3 regions of the Kitasatospora sp. NPDC001683 genome follow, and region 3 is predicted to be linked to each of the others. Evidence: riboswitches for the same ligand, from Rfam matches in the RefSeq annotation. Region 3 holds a riboswitch; each other region holds the start of a gene.
What was found. Region 3 has a riboswitch for cyclic di-AMP ahead of ACWCYO_RS10165 (transglycosylase family protein). Riboswitches for the same ligand answer to the same signal wherever they lie in the genome.

Region 1 (9,854 bases), on a different contig from region 3:
TCTCTGGACGCCACCGGAACCGGTCCGCCCCGCCGCCGGTCCGCTCGTCGATCAGCTCCACCAGGCCGTCCTGATCGGCCAGTTGGAGCCACTGGCCGCAGCAGTGCGCGCCGCCGTACCGCTCTCGGCGCGCCTGCTGCGCGGCAACGCCGCCTCCGCGCTGGCCGGGGTGCTCCGGGTCCTGGGCTCCCAAGCCTCGCTCCCAGCCTCGGAGTTGGTCGCACAGCTGCTGGACCGTCCGCCGTTGACGGGCTCCGGCACGCTGCTCACCGGCTCGCGCGGGGCGGCGTTCCGACGGACGAGCTGTTGCCTCTACTACCGGATCGGGCCGGGCGCGGGGCTCTGCGGGGACTGCTGCTTCACCCGGCCGCCGGCCCGGCGGCAGCCGAGCAGCTGAGCAGCCGAGACCCTGCACGAACGGGCCCGCGCCCGGCTTGTCCAAGGCCGGGCGCGGGCCGCCGATCCCCACCCGGCGCCGATGCCCATCGCGCCGGGTGAAGCCTCCGAGGTCCCGCCGTCGAACGGTCCTCAGACCGCGACCGCCTCCTCCATCTCCTCCTCGGCCTCCGCCGGCGTCTCCACCGGACGGCGTCCGCGGCCCTCGTGCATCGCCGCCGCCACCAGGGCCGCCCCGCCCAGGAGCAGCCAGACCAGCAGGGTCACTACGTGCCCGCCGAGGCCGGCGCCGCCGTCGAAGTACAGGATGCTGCGGGCGCCCTCCAGGTAGCCGGCGCCGGTCCAGAAGCCGTGCAGGGTTCCGAAGAAGCCGTTCTGCAGCTCGGGCCGGTAGACGCCACCGGAGGAGGTGAAGTTGAGCATCACGAAAAGCACCATCAGCGCGAGCGTGGTCCACTTCTTCAGGAAGCCGTGCAGGCCGATGCCGATCAGCACGATGCCCGCGGAGTAGAGCCAGCCGAGCGCCCAGATCGCGGCCTGGTCGTGGTCGACGACGTGGAAGAGCGGCCCGGCCGTGACGATCCCGATCACGCTGACCACCAGCGAGACCGCCAGGCCGACCAGTGCCCTGATCCACAGGCTCAGCCCGGCACCGGCGGCGCCGATCGCCGCGACGCTGGCGTAGGAGCCGATGCTCAGCGCGACCAGCAGGAAGAACAGGCCCTGACCGGTCGGGTCACCCTTGGCGAGGGTGGTGAGGTCGGTGACGTGCAGCGGGACGCCCTGCTTGTCGGTGACGTTGGTGAACACCGCCGTGGCGGCCACCACCGAGGTGTCCGAGTTGCCCTTGGCCACGATCAGTTCGGGGTTCCTGGCGTCGGACACGAAGGCGCCGACCAGGTCGCGGTCGCGCAGTAGCCGCTCGGCGGCGGCGCGGTCGTCGACGGTGCGGACGTCGAGCGCGTCACCGGCCTTGCCCTGGATCGTCTGGGCCAGCCCGTGCGCCTGGGGGCCGGCTCCGACCACGGCGACCTTGAGGTGGTGGGGCTCCGGCTGGTGGAAGGCGCCCTGGTAGGCGAGGGCCATGCCGAGGCACATCAGCAGCGGGGTGAGCAGGTGGACGGCGAGGTGCTTGAGCGAGTGCCCCAGGGTGGGCGCTGCGGCGGGGGTCTGGGGTGTGCTCATGGCGTTCGTACCGTCCTCCGGCAAACTCTTCCGATCAAGGTGGCAAATGCAACCAATTCAGGTGGCAAATGCAACCATCTATGGATGTAGCTTACAACTATCCGACAGCGACCGGAAGCCGGGGCCTGCCTCATCCGGTGCAGCACCGGCCCCCGGCCGGTCCGGCACGGCCCCCATCAGGCCCAGCACAGGCCACCCAGCCGGTCCGGCACCCACCGAACGGCCGCTCAGCCCAGCTCGAACACCCCGTACGAGAACCCGTCCGCCCGCAGTTCGCCGTCCACGATCCGGACGCCCCGCACCTCCAGCGGCCGCGCGCCGTCCACCTCCAGCGGCCGCACCGCGCCCACCGCGCCCACGGCGCCCGTCAGCCGGACCGCCCCCGGCTCCCGACGCGGGTTCACGGCCACCAGGTACCGCCCGGACCGGGTGTACACCAGCGGGTAGCCGGCGTGCCGCACCTCCACCCCGCCGGACGCGCCCAGCCCCGGGTGGGCGCGGCGCAGCGCGATCAGCCGCCGGACGGTGTGCAGCAGCGACGTCGGGTCGGCGCGCTGGGAGAGCACGTCCGGGCGCCGCGGGTCCGGGTCCAGCGGCGGGTAGAGCCGCTCGGGCGGCGCGGCGGAGAACCCGGCCGAGGGGCCCGGCGTCCACTGCATCGGGGTCCGCGAGCCCGCCCGGTTGTAGCGCGGCCCGAGCACGCTGCCCTCGACGTCCGGCAGCCCGGGCAGGTAGCGCATCCCGATCTCGTCGCCGTAGTACACGGCGGGCAGGGTCGGCCAGGTGAACAGGAAGGCGAAGGCGGGGGCGAGTTGCTCGCCGGAGCGCGGGCCGGTGGCGAGCCGGGAGAAGTCGTGGTTGGCGGTGGGCAGGACGATGTGCCCGTTGCCCTCGGTGAGTTCGGCGGCGCAGCGCCAGGCGTCCAGGAAGGTCCGCGGGGTGCCGCGCCCCTCGGCCTCGAAGTAGCACGGGCCCTGCTGCCAGAACTCCTCGACCGTTCCGGCGCCGTTGTTCCAGAGCGAGCGCAGCGGAAGGCCCTGGTCCTCCCCGCCGAAGTGCAGGAAGAAGTCCGCGTGGAACCCGGCCGCGACGGCGGCGGCGGGCTCGCCCCACTCGGCGAACAGCGCGGCCTCGGGGTGGGTGCGGTCCAGCCAGTCGCGCAGTTCGGTCCAGAGTTTGGCGGTCTCGACCCGGCCCGGGTCGTCCTTGACCAGGGAGTACGCCATGTCCACCCGGAAGCCGGCCACGCCCAGGCCGAGCCAGTGCGCCATGATCCCGCGCAGCGCCGCCCGGTTGGCCCGCGGCCCCTCGGCGTCCACCGGCTGGCGCCAGGGCTCCTCGGAACTGCCGCGTGCATAGCCGAAGTTGAGGGCGGGCTGACAGTCGAAGAAGTTCGGTCGGTACCAGCCCGGGCGGCTCCCGGGCGAGGCGACGAAGCCGTCCACCTGCCGGTCCGACCAGATGTAGCGGTGGTCGGCCGGATCCTCGGCGGCGGCCAGGAACCAGGGGTGGCGGTCGGAGGTGTGCCCGGCGACCAGGTCCAACAGGATCCGGATGCCCTTGCGGCGGGCGGCCTCGACCAGCGCGACGAGGTCCTCGGTGCGGCCGTAGCGCGGGGCGGGGGTGAGGTAGTCGGTGACGTCGTATCCGGCGTCGCGGAACGGCGAGGCGAAGCAGGGGGTGAGCCAGACCGTGTTCACGCCGAGCCAGCAGAGGTGATCGAGGTGCTCGGCGATGCCGGCGAAGTCGCCGATGCCGTCGCCGTCGGAGTCCGCGAAGGTCTGCGGGTAGATCTGGTAGAGGACGGCGTCGGCCAGCCAGTCGGGGCCGGGGCGGGTCGAGGTCATGGGGTGGGTCCTCCTACCGGGTCCGGGGGCCGTGCGGGCCGAGAGCCGAGCGGCCGGCTGAGCCGGGCTGAGCCGGGTGCCACCGATTCTCGTCCAATCCCGGCCGCCCCGACAGCCCGCCGCACACCTTCACGGAACCGCCGCCGTACCCGCGCGCCGAACTCCCCCGACCCGCTACGCCCCCGCCGCGCAGGCCCGGGTGAACGCCCGGGCCCGCCGGGTGATCTCCGCCCAGTCCCCCGCCTCGACCGCCGACGGCGGCACCACGTCCGTCCCCGCGCACACGGCGAGCGCCCCATGCGCCAGGAACTCGGCCGCGGTGCCCGCGTTCACCCCGCCGGAGGCCACCAGCGGCACGTCCGGGTACGGGCCGCGCAGGTCCTTGAAGTAACCCGGGCCGAACGACCGGGCGGGGAAGATCTTGACGGCCGCGGCGCCCAGGTCGACCGCCCGGGCCACCTCGGTCGGGGTGAGGGCTCCCAGCACCACCGGCACCCCGCGGGTCCGCGCAGCCTGCGCGACCTCGGGCCGGCAGCCCGGGGTGACCAGGAAGGACGCCCCGGCGTCGATCCCCCGCTCGGCCTGCTCGGCGGTCAGCACCGTCCCGACCCCGACCCGCCAACCGGCCTCAGCCGCCCGTACCAGATGAATCCGACACCTCCGGTGTGGTGTGGGTGAATTCGGTGAAGTTGATGCCGCCCTCGGCGAGTGCCCCGGTCGATGCCGTCCGCGAGCGCCCGGTCGACCAGCTCCAGCGGCTCGCCGGCCCGGCCCCGGTTGACGCCGAAGTTCATCGTGGCGTGGGTCAGGTGCAGCGCGCAGCCGGAGCGCCGGGCGATCTCCACCATCTCGGCGTATCCCTCCAACGCCCCGCGCCCGTAGGAGCGTTGGTGCGGTGCGTGGAAGCCGCCGTAGGCCGCGACCACCGGGCACAGCTCGACCAGCTCGGCGGTGTCCGCGTACATCCCGGGGGTGTAGCTGAGACCGCTGGACGTGCCGACCGCTCCCTGCAGCAGGCTCCGCGCCAACACCTGCCGCATCCGGTCGAGTTCGACCGGGGTGGCCGGGCGGTTCTGCCAGCCCATGACGAGCATCCGCAGCGAGCCGCGCGGGACCAGGTAGCAGGCGTTGACGGCGGGCCGGGTGCGGTCGATCCGGTCCAGGTAGCCGGCGACGTCCCGCCAGTCCCAGCCGAGGTCCGCCGGATCGCCGTTCCAGCCCGCGAGTTGGCGGCGCAGCGCGGGCAGGGTGGTGTCCTCCACCGGGGCGTAGGACAGGCCGTCCCGGCCGAGGACCTCGCAGGTGACGCCCTGGGTGACCTTGGCCGGGTGCTCGGGCTCGAGCAGCAGGGCGAGGTCGGAGTGGGCGTGCATGTCGATGAAGCCGGGGGTGAGCACCAGCCCGTCGGCGTCCACCGTCGACGGCCCGCCCAGGCCCGCGCCGATCTCGGCGATCAGCCCGTCGGCGATCCGGACGTCCGCGCGGTAGCGCTCGGCGCCGGTCCCGTCGACCACCGTCGCCCCCTCGAAGACGGTTCCTCCGAAGGCGTTGCCTCCCGCCGGCGCACTGTCCGGCCTTCCGGCATCAGAAGAAGGTCCTGACCAGCCCGGTGACCTTCGGCTCGGCGGCGTCCGCGGAGTCCAGCACCGGGATCGCCGTCCACTTGTCGAAGGCCGTGCACGGGTGCGAGACGCCGAGCCGCAGCACCGCGCCGATCGGCGCGAGGTCGCCTGCGTCGCGGAGGAAGGCGTGCTGGTCGTTGAGCGCCGTGATCCGTGCCGTCGTGCCCGTCAACTCGGCTCCGTCGCGTACGCGTTGCGGCTCGGGCAGGCCGTCGTCGAAGGGCAGGTCGCGCTTTCCCGCGTCCAGCAGCGCCAGTTGCGGCTCCGGCCGGGAGGCCACCCGGGCCCAGCCGTGCAGCGCACCGCGGAACGGGGCGTCCGCGCCACCCCGGGCGAGCGGCGAGATGCCCCGGTAGAAGCCGTCGTCGTGGGCGATGTACGCCCCCGAGCGCAGCACCACGAAGGCCTCCGGCAGGGCGGCCAACTCCTCGACCACCAGGTCGAAGTAGGCACTGCCGCCGGCCGACACCACCGGTGGCACACCGTCCGGATAGGCGTCGGCGAGCCGGCCGTGCAGCTCCCCGAGCGCCTTGAGGTAGCCGCGCACGGTGGCCAGCCCCTCCGCCGTGGCGTCGTGCGCGAGGGCGCCCTCGTACCCGCCGACGCCGGCCAGCCGCAGGGTCGGCGCGCGCAGCACGGCGGCGGCGACCTCGACGGCCGCGTCCACGCCCCGCGCGCCGGTCCGCCCGCCCGGGCCGCCGAGTTCGACCAGCACCTCGACCGGCCGTTCGGCCCCGGCGGCGCGCAGCGCCTCGTCCATCAGCCGTACGCCCTCGGTGGAGTCGGTCCAGCAGAGGAAGGCGAAGTAAGGGTCGGCGGTCAACTCGGCGGCGAGCCAGGCGAGTCCGGCCGGGTCCAGCAGGGTGTTGGCGAGCAGGATCCGCTGGACGCCGAAGGCCCGGGCGACGCGCACCTGCGGCAGGTTGGCGAGGGTGATGCCGTGGCTGCCGGCGGCGAGTTGGGCCTGCCAGAGCGCGGGCGCCATGGTGGTCTTGCCGTGCGGGGCGAGGGCGACGCCCGCCTTGGCGCACCAGTCGGCCATGGTGCGGACGTTGTGGTCGAGCGCGGCGCCGTCGAGGGTGAGCAGCGGGGTGCCGAGCGAGGAGAGGGTGGGCCCGGTGGCGAGCCACTCCCGGACGGTGCGCCCCCAGCTCTCCGGCGGGGCGGCCTTGAACCGCCAGTCGAGGGTCTCGTCGGCCAGGGCCGCCACCGCCCCCTCGGCGATCCCCGGCCCGGCCGCGCTGCTCGCGAAGACCCTTCCGCCCGAGAAGGCACTGTCGCCCGCGAAGGTCTGCTCCACCGTCTTCCTCCATCCGTGTTGCAACATGCGCAACGAGGGTTGCACATGCTGGCAGCACGGTTCTAGCTTCGGCGCCGGATCACGGTCAACGGACCCCATGGACGGTCGAACCGAGTCGGACCGCACGCCAGCGAACGGCCGCACCCACGGAACGGCCGCACCCCACGGAACGCGGACGAGGAGGCCGGCAGACGCCGCGACAGGACACCCGGGAGCGCGATCGCCCCGGCCCTCCCCCGACGGCCGTGTGCGTGGGCGAGTCGATGGCCGTCCTGCTGCCCGACCGCCCGGGCCCGCTGGAGGCCGTGGAGACGACCTGGGTCCCGGCCGCAGCCGGCTGCACTACCACCGGCGCGGCTCCGCGGCCGCCGCGCTCTCCCCCGCCCTGCTCACCGATCCGGCCGCCGCCGCGCTGCTGGCCGGCGCCCGCCTGCTGCACCTGTCCGGCATCACCGCCGCGCTCTCCGACGGCTGCCTGGCCCTGCTGCGTGCCCTGCTGGCCGACCGCCGCCCGGGTCGGCTGGTCAGCTTCGACCTCAACTGGCGCCCCGCGCTCTGGCAGGAACGCGACCCGGCCGTGCTGCCGTCGCTGCTGGACGCCGCCGATCTGCTGCTGCTCGGCACCGACGAGCCCGCCGCGCTGCGCCGCCGTTTCCCCTCCCCCGCCACCGTGGTGGTCAAGGACGCCGCCTTGGTGGTCACCGCCCCCGCCGACCTCGCCCGCGCCACCCCCGACCCGCTGGCCCGCCACGAGGCCGCGCTGCTCACCCCACCTGGCCGACGGCCACGCCGACGCCCTCGGCCTGCTCACCGGCCTGCTCGACCCGGCCCTGCTCACCCACCACCCGGACGTCCGCCCGCTCGCCCTGAACCGCCACGGCGTGGTGTTGCGTCTGGACCACCCGCACAGCCACCGCGACGTCCGCCTGGTCTTCCCCGAACCCGCCTGCGACACCGAGGACTTCGGCCACCGGATGCACGAGCTGCTCACCGCCGCCCAGCACGGCCCACCGGCGCCATCCCGACCACCCGGCCCAGCCCGTGTGAGACGTACCCGTAGAACGCCCCGGCCGCCGTGACGTGCCGGTTCATCGCCACGTACCCGAGCGAGGACACCGTGAGCACCACGGTCGCCAGGGGAAGGCGCCGGAAGACGGCAGTGGCCGGCCCGGCTGCACGAGGGAGGTGTCCCGTGCAGCCGGGCCGGCCGTGGGCGTGTCCCGCGCCCATGTCCACCGCCGCGGCGATCACCCGGTCGAGCGGTCACCCGACATGACCATCCCGGAGGATCGATTCGCCCCGCGGCAGCGGTGGTCCCTGGAACCCGGTGGGGTCAGAGCGCGACGCCGTGCGCCCGCAGGTAGGTGACCGGGTTGATGTCCGAGCCGTAGTTCGGACCGGTGCGGATCTCGAAGTGCAGGTGCGGGCCGGTCACGTTGCCGGTGGCGCCGGAGAGGCCGAGCTGCTGGCCGACGGTGACGGCCTGACCGACCTTCACGCGGATCACGGACAGGTGCGCGTACTGCGCGTACTTGCCGTCGGCGAGCTTGATCTCGACCTGGTTGCCGTAGGCGCCGCCGTTGCCGGCCTGCACCACGACGCCGTTGGCGACCGCGCGCACCGGGGTGCCGGTGGAGCAGACGAAGTCCTGGCCGGTGTGGTGGCCGGAGGCCCACATCGTGCCGGCCACGCCGTAGGCCTCGCCCAGCACCGGCTTGGCCAGCGGGGCGACGAAGCCGGCGGTGACGGCGGCCGGAGCGGCCGCGGGAGCGGCGGCGACGACCTGGGCGACCGGCGCGGCGGCGACGACCTGGACGGCCGGAGCGGCCGTGGCCTGCCCGCTCATCGCGGTCACCAGCGGCAGGACGAAGGAGGCACCGGCCACGGCGGTGGCGAGGCCGATGCGGGCGGCACGGGGCACGGCGACACGGGGCAGGACGAAACGGCGAGCCTGTGCAGGCATGGGATTTCCTCTCCGACGCCTGCGAGGTGAGCTGTCGGGTTCGGGCTGGAGTTGCCCGGCCGCATGCGCGGCTTCACCCCGAGCCGGTCCTGGACGTCCGCGCTGAAAGCGCGAACTCCGGTCCGGCGACTTACCTGTGGGTCCCCCGCTCCTGCCGTACAGAGCTCAGTTCGAACCACCGGGCAGCGGCAGGACTCGGCGTTCCACCCGGCGGGTCCGTCCGGACTGGCCGGGCGGTCGCTGAACTAAAACTCATCCGTTCGGGTGAAGCAATGTCGATCTCTCGAACCGGCGGCCGATCCCCGGAACCCGGTGACCGTCCGAATGATCCGCTACACCGTACGTGCACAATCCATTCACCCGGTGCCACTGATCCACGACCCTGCGCCGATCCCGACCCCACTGCGCGACCGTCCGTGCACTCCCCGCCACCGGTCGACACACCGTCCGGTGACCCTTGTCACGTATGCCGCAACGGGCGCAGGATCGGGCTCGTGGCCACCTCTGAAGCCGGCTCCCTGCGCCTGGGCACCGCGCAGGGACGCTGGGTACTGCTCGCGACGGTGCTCGGCTCCAGCATGGCGATGCTCGACGGCACCGTGGTGAACGTCGCCCTGCCCCGGATCGGCACCGACCTCGGCGCCTCCCTCGCCTCCCTGCAATGGACCCTGAACGCCTATCTGCTCACCCTCGCGGGCCTGATCCTGCTCGGCGGGGCGCTCGGCGACCGCTACGGGCGGCGCCGGGTCTTCCTGATCGGCGTGGTCTGGTTCGCCGCCGCCTCGGCGGCCTGCGCCGCCGCCCCGACCATCCACGTGCTGATCGCCGCCCGCGCCGTCCAGGGCATCGGCGGCGCGCTGCTCACCCCGGGCTCGCTCGCCATGCTCCAGGCCGTCTTCCACCCGGACGACCGCTCGGCGGCGGTGGGCCTGTGGTCCGGCCTGGGCGGGGTGTCGGCGGCCGTCGGCCCCTTCCTCGGCGGCTGGCTGGTGGACGGGCCCGGCTGGCGCTGGATCTTCCTGCTGAACCTGCCGCTGGCCGCCGCCGTGATCGCGGTCACCTCCCGGTACGTCCCGGAGAGCCGGGACGAGTCCGCCACCGGCCGCTTCGACGTGCCCGGCGCCCTGCTCGCCGCGCTCGCCCTCGGCGCGATCACCTACGCGCTCACCGCCGCCGGGGAGGGCCTGTCCCCCGGTGTCTGGGTCAGCGGCGCGCTCGGCCTGCTGCTCGCCGCCGCCTTCGTGGCCGTCGAACGGCGGGCGCCCGATCCGATGCTGCCGCTCGGGCTGTTCTCCTCCCGGCTGTTCACCGCCGTGAACCTGGTCACCCTGTGCGTGTACGCGGCGTTCAGCGGGGTGTTCTTCCTGCTGGTGGTGCAGCTGCAGATCGTCTCCGGCTTCTCGCCGCTGGTCTCCGGCTTCGCCCTGGTGCCGATCACGCTGTTGATGCTGACCCTGTCCGCGCGCGCCGGGCGCCTCGGCAAGCGGATCGGCCCGCGCATCCCGCTCACCGTCGGACCGCTGCTGTGCGCCGCCGGGGTG
Region 2 (9,854 bases), on a different contig from region 3:
GGGCCGTCGGTCGGCCCGGGAGGGGCGCAGCGTCGAGGACATGCGGCTGCGGCTGCTGCTGGACACCGTGCTGCAGTCGGCGCAGGGCCTGCAGCGCGAGCTGGCGCTGCCGGTCTCCCAGATCCGCCCGGCGGACCTGGTGGAGGCGGTGGTGCCGGGGGCGGCCTCGCCGCACGACGTGGCCCGGCGCGGCCTGGCCGAGGACGATCCGGCGCTGCTGGACCAGCTGCTGGCGATCCCGCAGGTGCACCTGGTGGTGGACGGCTACAACGTGACCAAGACCGGGTACCCGACGCTGCCGCTGGAGCAGCAGCGGATCCGGCTGCTGGGCGGGCTGGCGATGTTGGCCCAGCGCACCCAGGCGGAGGTCACCTGTGTGTTCGACGGGCAGGACCTGGACGTACCGGTCATCATGGCGCCGCCGCGCGGGGTGCGGGTACGGTTCAGCCGGACCGGGGAGACCGCGGACGAGTTGATCCGCCGTCTGGTCCGGGCCGAGCCGCAGGGCCGTCCGGTGGTGGTGGTGTCCACCGACCGGGAGGTCGCGGAGGGCGTGCGGAAGGCGGGCGCGCGCCCGGTGGCCTCGGTGCTGCTGCTGAACCGGCTGGCCCGGCCCTGACCCGGCCCGGTCGGATGATCCCTGGTCAGTGACCGTTTTGCGGTGGTGTGGGGATCCGGTGAAGTCAGCGTGGGGACCGTAGTTCACGCCTTCGGGGGAGTGGCAAAACGGATAGATCTTCACTAGGGTCTGGCGTCAAACCTATTTTCCGGAATCTCGCCCGAACGGGTGAGTCCGATGGAAGAAGGAGCCGGTCCCTTGGCCTCCCACCGCCGTCCCAAGCAGCCGAGCCGCGCACGGGTCTCCGTGCTCACCGCTGCCGCTGCGACCGCGGTCGCCCTCTCCGCCCAGGTGGCCGCGCACGCCGCGCCGCAGCCGAACACGTCCGACGTCAAGGCGCAGATCGACCAGCTCCAGCAGGAGCAGGAGCAGGCGGCGGAGAAGTACAACGGCGCCAAGGAGCGCGCCGACCAGCTCCGCAAGCAGGCCGACCAGCTGCAGGACCAGGTGGCCCGCAGTCAGGACCAGATGAGCCAGCTGCGGAGCGGCCTGGCCCAGGTCGCGGGCGAGCAGTACCGCACCGGCGGCATCGACCCGTCCGTCCAGCTGATGCTCTCCTCCGACCCGTCCGGTTACCTGGACAAGGCGTCGAGCGTCCAGCAGGCCAGCCAGAGCCAGACCGAGGCGCTCAAGGGTCTGCTCGACCAGCAGCGCCGGCTGGACCAGGAGAAGGCCGAGGCGGCCGCCGTGCTGGCGTCGCTGGACTCCACCACCAAGGACCTCAACCAGGCCAAGGCGGACGTCAACCAGAAGCTGAAGGCCGCGCAGGACCTGCTGAACTCGCTCAGCGCCGCCGACCGGGCCGCGCTGAAGGCCCAGCAGCAGCAGGACGACCGCGCCTCGCGCGGCACCGCGCGGGTCGACCTCACCAACCTGCCGCCGGCCAGCGGCTACGCGGCCGTGGCCGTGGCCAGGGCGATGAGCAGGCAGGGCTCGCCGTACGTGTGGGGCGCCACCGGGCCGAACACCTTCGACTGCTCGGGCCTGATGGTCTGGTCGTACGCCCAGGCCGGCGTCTCGCTGCCGCGCACCTCGCAGGAGCAGGGCGACGTCGGCACCCGGGTGCCCTCGCTGGACCAGGCCCAGCCGGGCGACCTGGTGATCTACGGCAGCGACCGGCACCACGTGGGGATGTACATCGGCAACGGCATGGTCGTCCACGCGCCGCACACCGGTGACGTGGTGAAGGTGATGAAGGCCGATGCGATGCCGATCAACACGATCCGCCGGGTCTGACGGTCCGACACTCCCGGGGCCCGGCCTCCGAACTGTGATATGCGCCACCTCCCGAGTCGGGGGGTGGCGCTTCGGGGTTCGTCCGTTCCATCCCGTTCCACCGCCGACCGGTGAGAGCCGATCAGCTTTGCGTGCGGCGGCGATCACCATCAGTCATTTTCACAAGAGAACATGGGTGATCTTCCGTCTTTTTTCTGACAAGGATTTGAACGGATCACGGTTCAGTTACTAGGGTCGTGCCCCGAACCACCGCACTGTCGATCACCCAGCCTGGGTGGCGGCGGTGGTTTCCGTCGAGTTCGCGAAACAGCGGGGCAGGTCGAAGCGACTGCCCGACAGGGGAGCCCAGTGGTCGGGGGCGCTGCGGAGCGGAGCCGGGGAACCATGTTCCTCCGGGGTGAATCGGCGCCAGGTCGGCCGTTGGTGAGGCCGTGAGGCGTCGTAGGGCATGCTTCCGGCCCGAACCCGTCAGCTCACCCGGTAGGCGGACGTAGGAAGAAGGAGTCCGCCTTCGTGGCGTCCCATCGTCGTCCCAAGCCCGCCAGCCGCGCTCGTGTCTCGATCCTGACCGGTTTCGCCGCCGCGGCCGTCGCCCTCTCCGCGCAGACCGGCGCCCACGCCGACCCGCAGCCGACCAAGGAACAGGTCAAGGAGCAGGTCGACCAGCTCAACGAGCAGGGCGAGCAGGCGACCGAGAAGTACAACGCGGCCCAGGAGAAGCAGCAGGCGCTGGAGAAGCAGGTCTCCGGCCTGCAGGACCAGGTGGCCCGTCAGCAGGCGCAGGTGACCGACCTGCAGGGCGGCCTCGCCGAGATCGCCGGCGAGCAGTACCGCAACGGCGGCATATCCCCGACCGTCCAGCTGATGTTCAACTCCAGCCCGGACAACTTCCTCAACCAGGCCGGGGCGCTGAACCAGGCCGGTGACACCCAGAAGAACCAGCTGAAGCAGCTCCAGGAGCAGCAGCGCAAGCTGGACCAGGACCGCACCGAGGCGCAGGGCAAGCTCGCCGAGCTCGAGTCCACCACCCAGCAGCTGAAGGCCTCCAAGGAGGACGTTCAGAACAAGCTGAAGGCCGCCCAGGACCTGCTCAACACGCTGACCGAGCAGGAGCGCCAGGCGCTCAAGGCGGCCGAGGACAAGGCCGCCGCCGACGCCCAGGCCAAGGCGGACGCCGCCGCGAAGGCCTCCCAGCCGGCCTCCGGCGACCGCGCCTCGCGCGACAGCGGCCGCTCCGACCTGGGCTCCTCGTCCGCGCCGGTCAAGATCGCCCCGGGCAGCTCGCACGGTGCCGCCGCGCTGGCCGCCGCCGCCTCCAAGGTCGGCAGCCCGTACGTCTGGGGCGCCACCGGTCCCGGCTCCTTCGACTGCTCGGGCCTGATGGTCTGGGCGTTCAACCAGGCCGGCGTGTCGCTGCCGCGCACCTCGCAGGAGCAGGCCGGCGCCGGCACCCGGATCGGCTCGGACCTCTCCCAGGCCCAGCCCGGCGACCTGCTGATCTTCTACAGCGACGCCCACCACGTCGGCATCTACGCGGGCAACGGTCAGGTGCTGCACGCTCCCAAGCCGGGCGCCTCGGTCCGCTACGAGGCCGTCTCCAACATGCCGCTGGCTTCCATCGTGCGGGTCTGATTCACGCCCCGACGTTCACGGGCCCGGTCCTCCGTCTCGGAGGGCCGGGCCTGCGGCTTTTCCGGCGGCTCGGGCTGGTGTCCGAATAAGGGTCAAATATTCGGGTCGGGAGGGGTTTGGACTCACTTGCCCGGACTCGCTAACGTCTGCCACCGGACTCCCGCTCGACGGCCGCCCACCGGGGCGCGGCCGCGGGGCCGCGCCGCAGGACTGGAGCCGTTGCCGCCATGCCCGTGCACCGTCGTTCCCAACTGCTCGCCCGTGCGCTGGTACTGACCGCGGCCGCCACCACGGCCCTGGGCGTGGCGACCGTCGGCAGCGCCCAGGCCGCCCCCGGGGCGCGGGACGCGCCCGATCGCAAGGGCGTCAAGACGCAGGTCGAGCAGCTGTACGACGAGGCCGAGCGGGCGTCGGAGAAGTACAACGCCGCGCAGGAGGCGCAGCAGCGGCTGCTGGGCGAGACCGCGAACCTGCAGGGCGAGGTCGCCACCGCGCAGGAGCAGCTCAACCAGCTGCGCGGGGACCTGGCGACGGTCGCCGGGGCCGAGTACCGGGGCGGCGGGATGACCCAGACCGTCCAGCTGATGCTCTCCACCGACCCCGCGGCCTACCTCGACCGCGCCCGCACCCTCGGCCAGGCCGCCGAGCGGCAGCAGGAGACGCTGCACGAGCTGGTCACCCGTCAGCGTCGGCTCGACCAGCGCCGCACCGAGACCGCGGCCAAGCTCGCCGAGCTGGACCAGGCCCGCCGCTCGCTGGCCGAGAACAAGCAGCAGATCCAGGAGCGGCTGACCAAGGCCCAGAAGCTGCTCAACAGCCTGGGCGTCGCCGAGCGGGCCAGGATGGCCGCCCAGGACGCCCGGGACGCCGAGCAGCGCGCCACCCGCGGCACCGACCGGCTGGACCTCGGCACGGCCCCGCCCGCCTCCGAGCGCGGGGCGGCCGCGCTGGCCGCCGCGGTGCGGATGATCGGCTCGCCCTACGTCTACGGAGCCACCGGGCCCCGTGCCTTCGACTGTTCCGGTCTGATGTACTACAGCTGGCGGCAGGCCGGAGTGACCCTGCCGCGGACCTCGCAGGCCCAGGCGTACGCCGGGCAGCGGATCAGCCTCTCCGAAGCACGGCCGGGAGACCTGGTGATCTTCTACCGGGACATGCACCACGTCGGGATGTACGCCGGCGGCGGGGTGATGGTGCACGCCCCGTACCCGGGCGCCAAGGTCCGGTACGAGAGCGTCGACGCGATGCCGGTCTCCGGGGTGGTCCGGCTCTGAGCGCGACGTCCTGCGGCCCGGCCGACATATCTCGTTGCGTGCTGTCCCGGCGCGGTGCGCTGCTGCTCGCGGCCGGCGGGCTGGCCCAGCTGTCGCTGCCCCCGGCCGCCCCGGCGGCGCGGCCGGGCGGGCGGACGGACGACCGGCGTGCCGAGGTGACCGAGTTGCTGGCGGCGCGAGCCCGCTCGCTGCCCGCCTGGTCCGGGCTCGCGGGGGCCGAGGCGGGGTACCGCAACCTGGTGCTGCCGCCCGAACGGGAGGCCTCGGCGGCCGGCGGGCCGGAGCGGCTGACCGCGTCCGTCGAGCTGGCGGTGCGGATCGCCGGGTACGACGAGTACCCCGTGGTGTACCCGCGCCGGATCGAGCTGGTCCGGGACCGGGGCGGCTGGCGGGTGGAGCACGAGGAGGGCACCAGCGGGCCCCCGGCGCTGTGGGACCTCGGCCCCGCCCGGACCGCCCCCGGTGCCCGGTGCCTGGTGCTCGGCCTGGCCGACGGGCCCGACCCGGCCGGCCTGGTCGCGGTGGGGGACCAGGCGGTGCCGGCCGTCAGCGCGGTCTGGGGCGGCGGCTGGCCCGGTCGGCTGCTGCTCGAACTGCCCGCCACCGAGGCGCAGTTCGCCCGGCTGCTGGAGGCCGACCCGGCGGGCTGGACGGGCATGGCGGCGGTCACCGTGGCCGCCTCCGGCGCGCCCTGGCACACCCCGGCGGACCGGGTGGTGGTCAACCCCGAGGCGTTCGGGCGGCTCAGCGACTTCGGCCGGCAGGTGGTGGTCACCCACGAGGCCACCCACGTCGCGACCCGGGCCGACACCCGGGCCTGGACCCCGCTGTGGCTCTCCGAGGGCGTCGCCGACTGGACCGCCTACCGCGGATCCGGCCGCCGCCCGCAGCAGATCGCCCCCGAGCTGACCCGGGACGTCGCCGCCGGGAAGCTGCCCACCGCGCTGCCCGCCGACGGGGACTTCGCCGCGGGTGCCGACGGCATCGCCCAGGCCTACGAGCAGGCCTGGCTCGCCTGCGACCTGATCGCCCGCCGGTACGGGACCGAGCGGCTGGTCGCCTTCTACCGGGCGGTCGGCGCGGCCGACGGCCAGGGCGAGGACCGGGAGCACCGCACCGACCGGCTGCTGCGCGGCGAACTGGGCGTCGGACTCGCCGAGTTCACCAGGCTCTGGCTGGCCGAGGTGGAGGCGCTGAAAGCCGGCTAACGCCCGGCCGGGTGGTCGATGCCGTCCAGCAGGTCCTGCTCGTACGCGATGCCCGGGCGCACCGGATAGGCGGAGGCGGCCGGCAGTGCGGCGGGCTCGGACAGCACCACGGTGGGCGGCAGGGGCGCCGCGGCGCGGGTGGAGCGCCAGAGCCGGATGCAGGAGAGCACGGTGGCGGTCAGCAGCAGCAGGTTGCGCAGGCCCAGCACGGTGATCGCCAGCGGCTCGCTGTTCAGGACCTGGGTGAACATGGTCGGGAACTCGAGCAGGGTGAGCGGGCAGGCGACCAGGATCAGCAGCGCCACCGGCCGCTGGCTGGTGCCGCGCACGGTCAGGCAGACCGCCGCCACGCCGATCAGCCAGACCAGGTACTGCGGGCTGATCACCCGGCTGGTCACCACGAAGATCAGCAGCGCGCACAGCGCCGCGTCGTACATGGTGGCCGCGTTGCGGCGGCGGGCGGTGAAGCGCCACATCAGCAGCCAGAGGAAGCCCAGCACGGTGCCGGCCATCATCACCTTGCTGATCACGCTGACCCACGGCCCGAGCATCTCGGGGGAGCCGTAGTTCATGGTGACCCTGCCGTTCCAGCCCCCGGCCAGCCGGGCCAGGTGCAGCGGCAGGGCGCCGACCGACTCGACCTCGATCCCGCGGTCCTTCTGGAAGGCCAGGAAGCCGAAGGCGCCGTTCATCCCGGCCGCGAGCAGGAAGCCCACCGAGACGGCGGTGGCCGCCGCCAGCGTCCAGGAACGGCGGGTGCGGCGGCCGGACGGGGTGCCGATCAGGCCGAGCAGCGGCCAGACCTTGACGATGCCGCCGAGGCCCAGCAGCAGCCCGCCGACCGCCGGGCGGCGGATCAGCGCGAGCAGGCCGGCCAGGGCGAGCGCGGTGACCAGGAGGTCGAAGCGGTTGTAGATCATCGGGCCGAGCAGCGGCACGCCGACCACCCACATCCAGGCGCCGGTCAGCGCCCGGCCCCGGCGCAGGCCGGTGCGGATAAGCAGCGCGGCCGCGGCGGCGTCGGCGATGCCGCAGATCACCCAGAACGAGGTCAGGTACGACCAGGGCAGCAGGCCCGGCAGCAGGATCACCAGGGCGGCGCCCGGCGGGTACTGCCAGGTCACGTCGTCGAACGGGAAGGTGCCGGTCTGCAGCACGCCGTACCAGGCGTGGTAGATCATCCAGACGTCGGCCGTGACGTCGCCGCCGGGCGACTTCAGCACGCCGGTCATCAGCAGCACCAGCACGGTGCGGGTGGCCACCCAGACCGCGACGAGGGCGGCCAGCGCCCCGAGCGGGCGGCCGAGGCGGCCGCGCGAAGAACCGGACTCGGTGGCCGGGGCCAACTCCACTGCGCTCCCTCGTTCGTCTCGACGTCCTCACCGGAGGCGTCGTACTGACGGACGCCCGGGCCGCCGCATCGCGGCCTAGGTACTAGGACTGACCCGGGGGTCAAACGGTTGCCGTACGCGGTTCCGTTCCCGGCGGGTCATGGTGTTGACCTATCGTACGGATCACCCAGCGGTACACCGAGCACCCCCCGACCGAGCGAGCCGTGGCCTGATGCACAGAACCTTGATCGTCACCAATGACTTCCCGCCCCGCCCGGGAGGCATCCAGGCCTTCGTGCACAACATGGCCGTCCGTCAGCCGGCCGGGAGCATCGTGGTGTACGCCTCGACCTGGCGGGACGGCACCGAGGTGCGGCGCTTCGACGCCGAGCAGCCGTTCCCGGTGATCCGGGACCGCACGAAGGTGATGGTTCCCACACCCCGGGTCACCCGGCGGGCCGCCGAGATCCTGCGCGCGGAGAAGTGCGACTCGGTCTGGTTCGGCGCCGCGGCCCCGCTCGGCCTGATGGCGCCGACGCTGCGCCGGGCCGGGGCCGGGCGGTTGCTCGGCATGACCCACGGGCACGAGGCCGCCTGGGCCCAGCTGCCGGGCTCCCGGCAGCTGCTGCGGCGGATCGGCGCGGGCACCGACGTGCTGACGTACCTGGGCGAGTACACCCGCTCGCGGATCGCCGCCGCGGTCGGGCCGCGGGCCGCGGCCCGGATGGTGCAGCTGCCGCCGGGTGTGGACGAGTCGACCTTCCACCCCGGCTCCGGGGGCGCCGAGGTGCGCCGACGGCTGGGGCTGGCGGACCGGCCGGTGGTGGTGTGCGTCTCCCGGCTGGTGCCGCGCAAGGGGCAGGACACCCTGATCGAGGCGATGCCGCAGATCCTGGCGGACGTGCCGGACGCGGTGCTGCTGATCGTCGGAGGCGGGCCGTACCGGGCGGAGCTGGAGAAGCTGGCGGACGCCAAGGGCGTACGGGCCTCGGTGCGGTTCACCGGCTCGGTGCCCTGGGAGGAGCTGCCCGCCCACTACGGGGCCGGGGACGTCTTCGCGATGCCCTGCCGGACCCGCCGCGGGGGGCTGGACGTGGAGGGGCTGGGGATCGTCTACCTGGAGGCCTCGGCGACCGGCCTGCCGGTGGTCGCGGGGGACTCCGGCGGGGCGCCGGACGCGGTGCTGGAGGGCGAGACCGGATACGTGGTGCCCGGCGGCTCGGCCGCGGCGGCCGCGGAGCGGATCGTCCGGCTGCTGCGGGACGAGGAGCTGCGGCGGCGGATGGGCGAGGCCGGGCGGCGCTGGGTGGAGCGCTCCTGGCGCTGGGACCTGCTGGCCGGGCGGCTGACCTCGCTGCTGGCGGCCTGACGCGCGGACGGGCCCCGCCTCTCCCTGCGGGAGGAGGCGGGGCCCGTCCGTGTGCTGCTACTTCTTGTACAGCGCCTCGATCTCGGCGGCGTAGTCCTTCAGCACGACGTTGCGCTTGAGCTTGAGCGAGGGCGTCAGGTGGCCGCTCTCCTCGGAGAACTCGGTGTCCAGCAGGCGGAACTTCTTGACCGCCTCGGCGTGCGAGACGGCCGCGTTGCCGTCGTCCACCGCGGTCTGCAGGGCGGCCAGCAGGTCAGGGTCGTCGGCGAGCTCGGCGACGGTGGCGGTGGCGGGCTTGCCGTTGAGCTCCTTCCACTTCGGGAAGAAGTCCGGGTCGACGGTGAGCAGGCAGGCGATGAAGGGCTTGCGGTCGCCGACCACCATGACCTCGCCGACCAGGGCGTGGGCCCGGATCCGGTCCTCGATCACGGCCGGGGCGACGTTCTTGCCGCCGGCGGTGACGATGATCTCCTTCTTGCGGCCGGTGATGGTCAGGTAGCCCTCGGAGTCCAGCGAGCCGAGGTCACCGGTCGCCATCCAGCCGTCCTTGAGGGTGTCGGCGGTGGCCTGCGGGTTGTTCCAGTAGCCGGTGAAGACGTGCGGGCCCTTGAAGAAGACCTCGCCGTCCTCGGCGATCCGGACGGAGGCGCCGGGGACCGGCTGGCCGACCGTACCGATCTTCGGCTTGTCCCACGGGTTGAAGGCGGTGGCCGCGCAGGTCTCGGTCAGGCCGTAGCCCTCCAGGACGGTGAAGCCGATGCCCCGGTAGAAGTGGCCGAGCCGCTCGCCGAGCGGGGCGCCGCCGGAGATCGCGTGGGTGGCCCGGCCGCCGAGGGCGGCGCGCAGCTTGCTGTAGACCAGCTTGTCGAAGACGGCGTGCTTGAGCCGCAGGACCAGGCCCGCGCCGCCGGCGTCCAGCGCCCGGCTGTAGGCGATCGCGGTCTCGGCGGCCTTGTCGAAGATCTTGCCCTTGCCGTCGGCCTGGGCCTTGGCACGGGCGGTGTTGTAGACCTTCTCGAAGACTCTGGGCACGCCCAGGATCAGGGTCGGCCGGAAGGCGGCCAGCTCGGCGGTGACGTCCTTGATGTCGGAGACGTGGCCCAGCTTGATCGGGGCCATCGCCGGGGCGATCTCGGCGATCCGGCCGAGCACGTGGGCCAGCGGCAGGAAGAGCAGGACGGAGCT
Region 3 (9,854 bases):
TCGTCGAGGCCGACCTCGACCTCGACCGTGGGGTTGCCGCGGGAGTCGAGGATCTCACGGGCTACGACGACATCGATGGACGGCACGAGGCATCTCCTTGCGGAAGCAGGGTCCGGCTGACGGTGGTGCTGTCGGCCGGAGGATTGCGGAGTCGTTACGACCAGAGCCTAACCGCCCGGGCTCCCGGGACCACGTCCACCTCGGTTCCGTCTCAGCGTGTGGCCCCGCTACCCACCGGTAGTTCACCTGCTTGTCCCAGCTTGTCCCCCCGGGGCGGGCGAATGCGGACGAAGGGGGCCGACCGGTCGGTCGGCCCCCTCGTCGGGCGTCAGATGTCAGCCGAGGTGCAGGACCTGGCCGGGCACGATCAGGTTCGGGTCGCCGCCGACCGTGCCGCGGTTGCCGTCGTACAGCGCCTGCCAGCCGCCCTGCACGCCCTGGGCGGCGGCGATGCCCGACAGGGTGTCACCGGCGCGGACGGTGTAGTCGTGGCCGGTCGCGGCGGACGGGGCCGGCTGGGCGGCGCGCGGGGCGGCGTGCTTCGGGGCGTACTGCTTGGCCGTCGGCTGTTCGGCGGGCTGCTCGGCCTGCTTCGGGGCGGCGTGCTTCGGCTTGTACTGCTGGACCGGCTTCGCGGCGGCCTTGGGAGCCTGCTCCTTGGGCGCCGCCTGCTGCTTCTGGGCCTTGGTGTCCGAGGAGGTGTCCACGGCCGCCGGGGCGCCGCCCTTGCTCAGGCCGGCCTTCAGCGAGCAGACCGGCCAGGCGCCCGGGCCCTGCGAGGCGAGCACCTTCTCGGCGACGGCGATCTGCTGCCCCTTGCTGGCCTGGTTGGCCTGCGCGGCGTAGGCGGTGCCGCCGTACGCCTTCCAGGTGCTGGAGGTGAACTGCAGGCCGCCGTAGAAGCCGTTGCCGGTGTTGATGCCCCAGTCGCCGCCGCTCTCGCACTGGGCGACGGAGTCCCAGGCGGAGGCCGGGGCGGCGGAGGCGCCGGTGGCGGTGAGGAGCGGCAGCGCGAGTCCGACGCCGGCCACACCGGCGACGGCGATGGCCTTCTCGGCCTGGGTGCGACGACGATGACGGCCAGTTCCAACGAACAGCATGAAGAGGTCCCTCTCCGCACGCCTGCGAGGTGAGCTGTCGGGTTCGGACCGGGAGGTGGCCCGGCCGCCGTCGGCGGAATCGATTCCGCTCGGGCGGCTTCACCCCAAGCCGTGGAGGAACGGCAACAAACCTGGTTCCCCCGCCCCTGCCCAGGGTCTGGTCGGTTTCCCGTGGCGCGGCGGGCAGGATTCGGCGTTCCGCGCACGAGGTCCGCAGCTGCGAACTCCAGGGAGACTAGACAGATCCTCAGACCAATCACAAGCTCATATCGCCGACATCACACAAAAATTACGGCCCGTGATCGATCGCCTACCAACGGCGGAGCTTTGTCCGGTTTGATGGCCCTTCATACTGCTGCCAACCGCGCAATCGCGACGCCACGTCAGTGTGTCGGCGGCTCAGGAAGGGCGTGCGGAGAGCGGATCTCCGGACTGAATTCGACCGGAAGTTCGCGCAATCCACGCATGATCAGACCGCCGCGCCAGCGCAGATTCTCCGGGGTTTCGGCCAGTCGCAGATCGGGCAGCCGGGACAGCAGCGTGGCCAGCGCGGACCGCCCCTCGAGCCGGGCCAGCGGGGCACCGATGCAGTAGTGGATGCCGTGTCCGAAACCCAGGTGGGGGTTGTCGCTCCGGGCCAGGTCGAGGGTGTTCTCGTCGGCGAACCGGGCCGGGTCGCGGTCCGCCGCCGCCAGCACCACCAGCACCGGGTCGCCGACCGGGATGTCCACCCCGCCGATGGTCAGCGGCGCGGTCGCGAACCGCCAGGTCGCCAGCTCCACCGGCCCGTCGTAGCGCAGGAGTTCCTCGATCCCGGTCTCCAGCAGCGCCGTCTCGCCGCGGGCCACCGACTCCTGCAGCAGCGCCCGCTGCCCCGGGTTGCGCAGCAGCGCGTACGTCCCGTTGCCGATCAGGTTGACCGTCGTCTCGAAGCCGGCGAAGAGCAGGATGAAGGCCATCGCGGCGGCCTCGTTCTCGGTCAGGTGCTCGCCGTGGTCGCTGGCCCGGATCAGACCGGAGATCAGGTCGTCGCCGAGGTCGGCCCGCTTGCGGTGGATCAGCTCCAGCAGGTACGCCCGCATCCGCTTCACCGCCCGCCCCACGCCGCCGCGTTGGCTGCCGCCGTGACCCGGCTTCGTGTGTCGCAGCATCATTCCGGCCCAGTCGCGGAAGTCGTCCTGGTCCTCGGCCGGCACGCCCAGCATGTCGCAGATCGCGTAGATGGGGAGCGGGAAGGCGAACTCGTGGATCAGGTCCGCCGAGCCGCGCTGAGCGAAGCCGTCGATCAGCCGGTCGGTCAGCTGCTGTACCCGCGGCTCGAACTCGGCCACCCGGCGCGGGGTGAACGCCTTCGACACCAGGCGGCGCAGCCGGGTGTGGTCCGGCGGGTCGATGTTCAGCAGGTGGGTCATCAGGTCCGCCTGCCGCTCCCCCGGGATGCCCACCCGGCCGGTGCGGTGCGCCTGTTCGCTGTGGTGCGCCGGGTTCTTCGACAGCCGGCTGTCCGCGAGCGCCTGCCGGGCGTCCGCGTACCTGGTCACCAGCCAGGCCTCCACCCCGCTCGGCAGCTTGGTGCGGTGCACCGGGGCGTGCTCGCGCAGCCAGGCGTAGGCGGGGTACGGGTCGGCCGCGAACTCCCAGGTGAAGAGCGGCGGGGCGGGCTGGGCGGCGGGCTGGGCGCCGTCGGGCTGAGCAGGCATGGGTCGACCGTAACCGCTGGACCGGCGGCGCCCGGACGACCGCCCGGACGCCGCCGGTTCGCGAACCGTTCGTGAGCGGCGCACGAGCGGTGCGCGGGCGGCGCGCCAACACTGCGTGGACGCCCGGTGGACGGTCCGTGGACGGTCCTTGGACAGCTCTTGGCCGGGTGGCGGGCGTGAGTCTGGTCACCTGCGGGGTAATCCCTGTTGCGGAGGGTCAGGACGTGCCTACGATCCTCCGCAGTGTGCGTGGGCGCCGGTGCGGTGTCGCCCACAGGGAGGAGCGGACCAATGAGGGTCAGCGGGGCAGTCGTCGTCATCGCGGTACTCGACGGCGGGTCGGGAGCCGACCTCGCGCGCCGGTTCACCGCGGCCGGCGCCGCCGGGATGCTGATCGCCGACCAGCACGTCGGGATCGCCGAGGACCTCGCCGCCGAACTCGACCGGCCGGGCTGCCCCGTGGTGGGCGTCTCCGGCGACATCCGCCGGCCCAGCGACGTCGCCGCCCTGGTCGACACCGCCGAGAAGCACCTCGGACCGATCGACCTGTTCTGCGTGGCCGGCCCGAAGGGCGAGCGGATCGTCTCCCTCGCCGACCTGCCCGACCACCTCGACCTGGAGCGCCTCGCCGAACTGGTCGCGCTGATCGGTGAGGCGATCGGCGAACTCGTCCCGCCGCAGCGGCGCCCCGCCGGGAGCACCGCCACGGCGGCCTGAGCCGTCACCGGCCCGCGCCGCTACTCCGGCTCGAGCCCCTCGGCCGCGCGCACCGCGTCCCGGTAGCCGCGCGCGGCCGAGCGCAGCGCCGCGTCCACGTCCACCCCGGCGTCGTGCGCCCGCTGCGCCACCGCGAGCAGCAGCCGGCCCGCCGACTCCGCGGTCAGCTCGGCGGGCAGCTCGTACGGCTCGTCCGGCACCCCGGTGAAGCCCGCCCGGCGCACCCGGGACACCAGCTTCGCCGCGTACGCCAGCGCGGGCAGCCCGGCCGGCACGCCGTCCAGGACGGACTCCCGGTCCGCCTTCTCGGCCGCCTTCAGCTGCTCCCAGTTCGCCTCCACCTCGGCGGCGCCCTCGGCCTCGACGTCCCCGAACACGTGCGGGTGCCGGTACACCAGCTTCTCCACGATGTCCCCGGCCACGTCGTCGATGGTGAACGGCTCGGTGGGGTGCTCCTCGGCGATCCGGGAGTGGAAGAACACCTGCAGCAGCACGTCCCCCAGCTCCTCGCGCAGGGTGTCCCGGTCCCCCTCCTCGATCGCCTCGACCAGCTCGTAGGCCTCCTCGACCAGGTACTTCACCAGGCTCTCGTGGGTCTGCTCGGCATCCCACGGGCAGCCGCCGGGCGAGCGCAGCCGGTCCATCACCGAGGCGAGGTCCAGCAACCGCGCCCCCGGCAGGTCGTACGAGCCCGGCAGCACCTCGATCTCCGGCACCTCGCCGGCGTGCTCCACCGCGAGGCGGGCCAGCGCGTCCGTCAGCCCCGGATCCCCGTCCGGGCCGCCCAGCCACACCGTCGGTCCGGCGTCGGCCGGCTGCCCGGTCAGCAGCCGCGCCAGGGCCGGCGCCGACCCGGCCGGCACCACCTCGACCGCCACCCCGGCCTGCCGCACCGCCGCCACCTGCGGATGCCCCTCGTCGGCCACCAGCACCCGCCCCGCGGAGCGCAACGCCTCCCAGGCCGGCCACGCCAGCAACCCGGGGGCCACCCGGTGGGTGGTGGTCAGCAGGATCAACTTCGCGCCCGGAGCGTTCGTCGGCACAGCATTCGTCGTCACCCCTCGAACCTACCCGCCCCGGACCGACGACGGCGGCCCCGGACCGGGCCCGGGACCGCCGTGAACCGCCGACCGGCAGGCGCTACTTCTTCGCCCCCGCCAGGTCGTCGAACATCGCCGACAGGAACTCGGTGCACCAGCCCAGCAGCTCCCGCCCGACCAGCGGCTTGCCGCCGATCCGCCCGGTGCTCGGCCGCGGCACCAGCAACTGCCGGGCCGCCGCCTTGACCTGGCTACGCGGGTAGAGCCGGTTCAGCCGCAGCTGCTGGGACTCGCGCAGCTCCACCGGGCCGAAGCGGACGTTCGCGCCCTGCAGGGTGATGTCCGAGATCCCGCACCGCCGGGCGTACAGCCGCAGTGCGGCGACCAGCAGCAGGTTCTCCACCGGCTCGGGCAGCTTCCCGTAGCGGTCCACGAGTTCGTCCCGGACCTGCTGGATGTCCGCCTCCGAGTTGACCGCCGCGATCGAGCGGTAGGCCTGCAGCCGCAGCCGCTCGCCGGGCGCGTAGTCGTGCGGCACGTGGGCGTCGACCGGCAGCTCGATCTTCACTTCCAGCGGCTCCTCCTCCGGCTCCGCGCCGCCGTTGGCCAGCGACTCGCGGAACTCGGCCACCGCCTCGCCGACCATCCGCATGTAGAGGTCGAAGCCGACCCCCGCGATGTGCCCGGACTGCTCGCCGCCGAGCAGGTTGCCGGCGCCGCGGATCTCCAGGTCCTTCATCGCGACGTACATGCCGGCGCCCATCTCGGTGTGCTGGGCGATGGTGGCCAGGCGCTCGTGCGCGGTCTCGGTGAGCGGCTTCTCCGGCGGGTACAGCATGTACGCGTAGCCGCGCTCGCGGCCGCGGCCGACCCGGCCGCGCAGCTGGTGCAGCTGGGAGAGGCCGAAGGTGTCGCCGCGCTCGACGATCAGGGTGTTGGCGTTGGAGATGTCGATGCCGGACTCCACGATCGTGGTCGACACCAGGACGTCGAACTCCTTCTCCCAGAAGTCCACGACGACCTTCTCCAGCTGGGTCTCCCCCATCTGCCCGTGCGCGGTGGCGATCCGCGCCTCGGGCACCAGGTCCTTCAGCCGGGCGGCCGCCTTGTCGATCGACTCCACCCGGTTGTGGATGTAGAACACCTGGCCCTCGCGCAGGAGTTCACGCCGGATCGCGGCCGAGATCTGCTTCTCGTCGTACGGGCCGACGAAGGTCAGCACCGGGTGCCGCTCCTCCGGCGGGGTGGTGATGGTGGACATCTCGCGGATGCCGGTGACCGCCATCTCCAGGGTGCGCGGGATCGGGGTCGCGGACATGGTGAGCACGTCCACGTTGGCGCGCAGCTTCTTCAGCTGCTCCTTGTGCTCGACGCCGAAGCGCTGCTCCTCGTCGACGATGACCAGGCCGAGGTCCTTGAACCTGGTCTCGGAGGAGAACAGCCGGTGGGTGCCGATCACGACGTCCACCGAGCCCTCGAACAGCCCCTCCAGGACGGCCTTGGCCTCGCTGTCGGTCTGGAAGCGGGACAGCGCCTTCACGGTGACCGGGAAGTTGGCGTAGCGCTCGGCGAAGGTGGAGAAGTGCTGCTGCACCAGCAGCGTGGTCGGCACCAGCACCGCCACCTGCTTGCCGTCCTGCACCGCCTTGAACGCAGCGCGCACGGCGATCTCGGTCTTGCCGTAGCCGACGTCGCCGCAGATCAGCCGGTCCATCGGGACGGACTTCTCCATGTCGGACTTGACCTCGGCGATGGTGGTCAGCTGGTCCGGCGTCTCCGCGTACGGGAAGGCGTCCTCCAGCTCGCGCTGCCACGGGGTGTCCGGCCCGAAGGTGTGGCCGGGCGCGGCCATCCGCGCCGAGTAGAGCCTGATCAGGTCGGCGGCGATCTCCTTGACGGCCTTCTTGGCGCGCTGCTTGGTCTTCGCCCAGTCCGCGCCGCCGAGCCGGTGCAGCGTCGGGGCCTCGCCGCCGACGTACTTGGTGACCTGGTCGAGCTGGTCGGTCGGCACGAACAGCCGGTCGCCGGGGTGGCCGCGCTTGGCGGGGGCGTACTCCAGCACCAGGTACTCGCGGGTGGCGCCCTGGACGGTGCGCTGCACCATCTCGACGTACCGGCCGACCCCGTGCGCCTCGTGCACCACGTAGTCGCCGGCCACCAGGGCGAGCGGGTCGATCGCGTTGCGGCGCCGGGAGGGCATCCGGCGCATGTCCTTGGTGGAGGACTTCTGGCCGGACAGGTCGGTCTCGGTGATGACCGTCAGCTTGAGGTTCTCGTCCACGAAGCCGTGCTCGATCGAGCCGCAGGAGACGTACACGACGTCCCGGGTGGGCGCCTCGGCGAGGTCGGCGACCAGCCGGGCCGGGATGCCCTCGTTGCCCAGCACCTCGGCCAGCCGGGAGGCGGGCCCGTGGCCCTCCGTCACCATGACCACCCGCCAGTCGGCGGCCAGCCGCTCCTTGGCGTCGGCGATCGCCCGGGCGGTGTCACCCCGGTAGGCCTCGACGGCGTGCATACCGAGGGTCAGCGTGTTGGCGTCGAACTCCAGGATCCCGTCGACCGTCGACTCGCTGGTCGCGAACGGGCTGACCGACCACCAGGGCAGCCCGATCTCGGCGGCGTGCTCGCGCACCTCGGCGAGCGAGCGCAGCGAGGCGGCGGAGACGTCGATGGTCTCCAGATCGATCGGCCGGTCGCCGCCGGCCGCCGCGGCGACCCAGGAGGCCTGCAGGAACTCCTGGCTGGTGGCCACCAGGTCGGCGGCCCGGGTCCGCACCCGCTCCGGGTCGCAGACCACCGCGACCGAGCCGAGCGGCAGCACGTCGACCAGCAGCTCCATGTCGTCCACCAGCACCGGCGCCAGCGACTCCATGCCCTCGACCGCGATGCCCTCGGCGATCTTGTCCAGGATCTCGGCCAATCCGGGCTGCTCGGCGGACAGTTCGGCGGCCCGGGCGCGCACCTGGTCGGTCAGCAGCAGCTCGCGGCAGGGCGGCGCCCACAGCCCGTGCTCGGCGATCTCCAGCGAACGCTGGTCGGCGACCTTGAAGTACCGGATCTCCTCGACGTCGTCGCCCCAGAACTCCACCCGCAGCGGGTGCTCCTCGGTCGGCGGGAAGACGTCCAGGATGCCGCCGCGGACGGCGAACTCGCCGCGCTTCTCGACCAGTTCGACCCGTGCGTAGGCGGCTGCGGCGAGCCGGCGGGCCACCTCCTCCAGGTCGTGCGACTCCCCGCGCTGGACGGCCACCGGCTCCAGCTCGGCCAGCCCCTTGACCTGCGGCTGGAGCACCGAGCGGACCGGGGCGACGATCACCTGCACCGGTCCGGCCGCCGGGTCGTCCGCCCGCGGGTGCACGATCCGGCGCAGCACGGCCAGCCGGCGGCCGACGGTGTCCGAGCGGGGCGACAGCCGCTCGTGCGGCAGGGTCTCCCAGGCCGGGTACTCGGCGACCGCGTCGGCGGGCAGCAGCGAGCGCAGCGAGGCGGCCAGGTCCTCGGCCTCCCGGCCGGTGGCGGTGACGGCGAGCACCGGTCGGCCGCGGTCACCGGCGGCCTGCCCGGCCAGCGCGCGGGCCAGCGCGGCGATCGCGAACGGCCGGGCGGCGGGCGGTCCGACCAGGTCCAGGTGGCGGCGTCCGCCGGCCGCGGCTCCGGTGGCGGTGGCCGCCTCGATCGCCTCGGCGAGCGCCGCGTCCCGCGCGACGACATCGAGCAGTCCGGTCAGGCTCATCTGGGGTCTCTTCTTCGTCCCGTGGCTGGTGCTGCCTCCGGGCGGCGAGAGGCCCGCCGGGGCAACGCGAACGGCCCGGCACGCCGAGCGGCCGGGGGTCTCCAGCCTACGCCGCGGCACGGACGGGCACGCGGCGTAGGACCCGGGCGCGGCCGCGGCGTCCGGCACCGCAGCGGGCGGGGACGAACCGCACCCGCCGCACCGCCGGGGACACGACCGCGGGCGAACCACTGGACGGAACACCGGCCTGGCGGTGGACGAACCGGCCGGGCGGCAGCCGTCGGCATCCGCCACGAACTGGACATATTCCTGTCACTGGCCGTCCATGGAGATCGCGCACCATGGTGAACGTGCCCGCCGCACCCAACCGTGGGGGATGGCTGTGGCGGCACTGTCGCACCCCCGATGGGGATCGGAGGTGCGCGGCCGGGCGACCCTGGGTGGGGGCGCCCGCCCAAGCGCCGGGAACCGTGGCGCCCTTTCCTGGAGGGCGCCACGGGTCTCGGCCTCACCGCTCCGTCCGCCCGCTCCGCGCGCCCGCCCCGGACGTCCGCACCCGTCCGGTGGGCACCTCCTCGCCGGGGACTACCAGCGGGGCAGGTTGATGTCGTACATCATCACCTGGTGGCCCCGGTCGGCGTTGAGGGCCCAGGACGTGAAGCTCACCGGACTGATCGCGGGTGCGGCCGGCCGACCCTAGCGGCGGCGGTAGGAGACGGTGTTGGGGGCCGCGTAGTCGGCCCCGTCGTCCACGATGATGATCTTCGGGATGATCCGGGTCTCCTCGGCGCCCTCCGCGCCGTCCCGCTCGGCCACCTGCTGGGGCGGCGCGGCCGGCTTCGGCGGCACCACGGCCGGGGCGACCGGGCCGGTCAGCACCGGCTCGGCGGCCTCGGCCTCCGCGGCGTCCCTGGCCTCGGCGACCCGGGAGAGGGCCGAGGAACCGCCGATCACCGGCTGGCGCAGCACCGCCGTCGCCCTCTCCGGTGCCGCAGCCTGCGCGGGTGCCCCGGCGGCGGCATCGGCCACGGCCTTGCGCAGGTCCGCCACCGGGATCTCCCCGGTGTCCGCCTCCGAGTCCGCCGGGGCCGCATCGGCCACCGCGTCCGCCGGAGCGGCCGCGGCCCCGGCGGCGGCGGCGAGCGCCTCGGGCTCGATCTGCCCGACCGCCGCGCCGGTGAGCGAGGCCAGGGTGGCCTTGATGTGGTCCAGGTGCTGCTGCACGGTCTCCAGCCGGGCGTCGAAGGCGCGCTGCTCGCGCTCGCTCTCCGCGTTGATCTTCTCGGCCTCCCGGCGGGCCCGCTCGATCAGCTGGTCGGCCTTGGCCTGGGCGTCCGTCTCCAGCTGCTTGATCTGGTTCAGCACGGTCTCCCGGTGCTGCTCGGCCTCCTTGACCCGGCGCTCGGCGGTCGCGGAGACCTCGGCCTCCTCGGCGTCGGCCTTGGCCTGGGCCGCGGCGAAGGTCTCGTCGGCCTGGCGCCGCTTGGCGGCCAGTTCGGCCTCGGCGTGCTCGCCGGCCTCGGCGGCGGCCACCCGGACCTTGGCGGCGTAGGCGGTGGCGCCG

Region 1: another riboswitch for cyclic di-AMP. It lies ahead of ACWCYO_RS12190 (M23 family metallopeptidase); the one in region 3 lies ahead of ACWCYO_RS10165 (transglycosylase family protein).
Region 2: another riboswitch for cyclic di-AMP. It lies ahead of ACWCYO_RS19065 (NlpC/P60 family protein); the one in region 3 lies ahead of ACWCYO_RS10165 (transglycosylase family protein).

Annotation. Positions count from the first base shown of each region.
Region 1 covers NZ_JBSFGK010000017.1:68,497-78,350, forward strand. Annotated here, with positions in the region: gene ACWCYO_RS12150 ((2Fe-2S)-binding protein) at 1-397, shown strand, start outside; gene ACWCYO_RS12155 (hypothetical protein) at 529-1,581, opposite strand; gene ACWCYO_RS12160 (alpha-amylase family glycosyl hydrolase) at 1,809-3,428, opposite strand; gene ACWCYO_RS12165 (bifunctional 4-hydroxy-2-oxoglutarate aldolase/2-dehydro-3-deoxy-phosphogluconate aldolase) at 3,603-4,028, opposite strand; partial or broken gene ACWCYO_RS12170 (N-acyl-D-amino-acid deacylase family protein) at 4,145-4,942, opposite strand; gene ACWCYO_RS12175 (amino acid deaminase) at 5,013-6,350, opposite strand; partial or broken gene ACWCYO_RS12180 (hypothetical protein) at 6,614-7,276, shown strand; gene ACWCYO_RS12185 (hypothetical protein) at 7,338-7,478, opposite strand; partial or broken gene ACWCYO_RS12190 (M23 family metallopeptidase) at 7,684-8,049, opposite strand; cyclic di-AMP (ydaO/yuaA leader) riboswitch at 8,315-8,489, opposite strand; gene ACWCYO_RS12195 (MFS transporter) at 8,808-9,854, shown strand, end outside.
Region 2 covers NZ_JBSFGK010000032.1:20,395-30,248, forward strand. Annotated here, with positions in the region: gene ACWCYO_RS19055 (NYN domain-containing protein) at 1-619, shown strand, start outside; gene ACWCYO_RS19060 (NlpC/P60 family protein) at 818-1,855, shown strand; cyclic di-AMP (ydaO/yuaA leader) riboswitch at 2,205-2,358, shown strand; gene ACWCYO_RS19065 (NlpC/P60 family protein) at 2,369-3,487, shown strand; gene ACWCYO_RS19070 (C40 family peptidase) at 3,715-4,761, shown strand; gene ACWCYO_RS19075 (hypothetical protein) at 4,800-5,969, shown strand; gene ACWCYO_RS19080 (glycosyltransferase 87 family protein) at 5,966-7,321, opposite strand; gene ACWCYO_RS19085 (glycosyltransferase family 4 protein) at 7,533-8,669, shown strand; gene ACWCYO_RS19090 (AMP-dependent synthetase/ligase) at 8,727-9,854, opposite strand, start outside.
Region 3 covers NZ_JBSFGK010000014.1:8,397-18,250, forward strand. Annotated here, with positions in the region: gene eno (phosphopyruvate hydratase) at 1-86, opposite strand, end outside; gene ACWCYO_RS10165 (transglycosylase family protein) at 336-1,100, opposite strand; cyclic di-AMP (ydaO/yuaA leader) riboswitch at 1,106-1,273, opposite strand; gene ACWCYO_RS10170 (cytochrome P450 family protein) at 1,484-2,800, opposite strand; gene ACWCYO_RS10175 (SDR family NAD(P)-dependent oxidoreductase) at 3,092-3,517, shown strand; gene ACWCYO_RS10180 (MazG family protein) at 3,538-4,575, opposite strand; gene mfd (transcription-repair coupling factor) at 4,658-8,290, opposite strand; gene ACWCYO_RS10190 (hypothetical protein) at 8,987-9,854, opposite strand, start outside.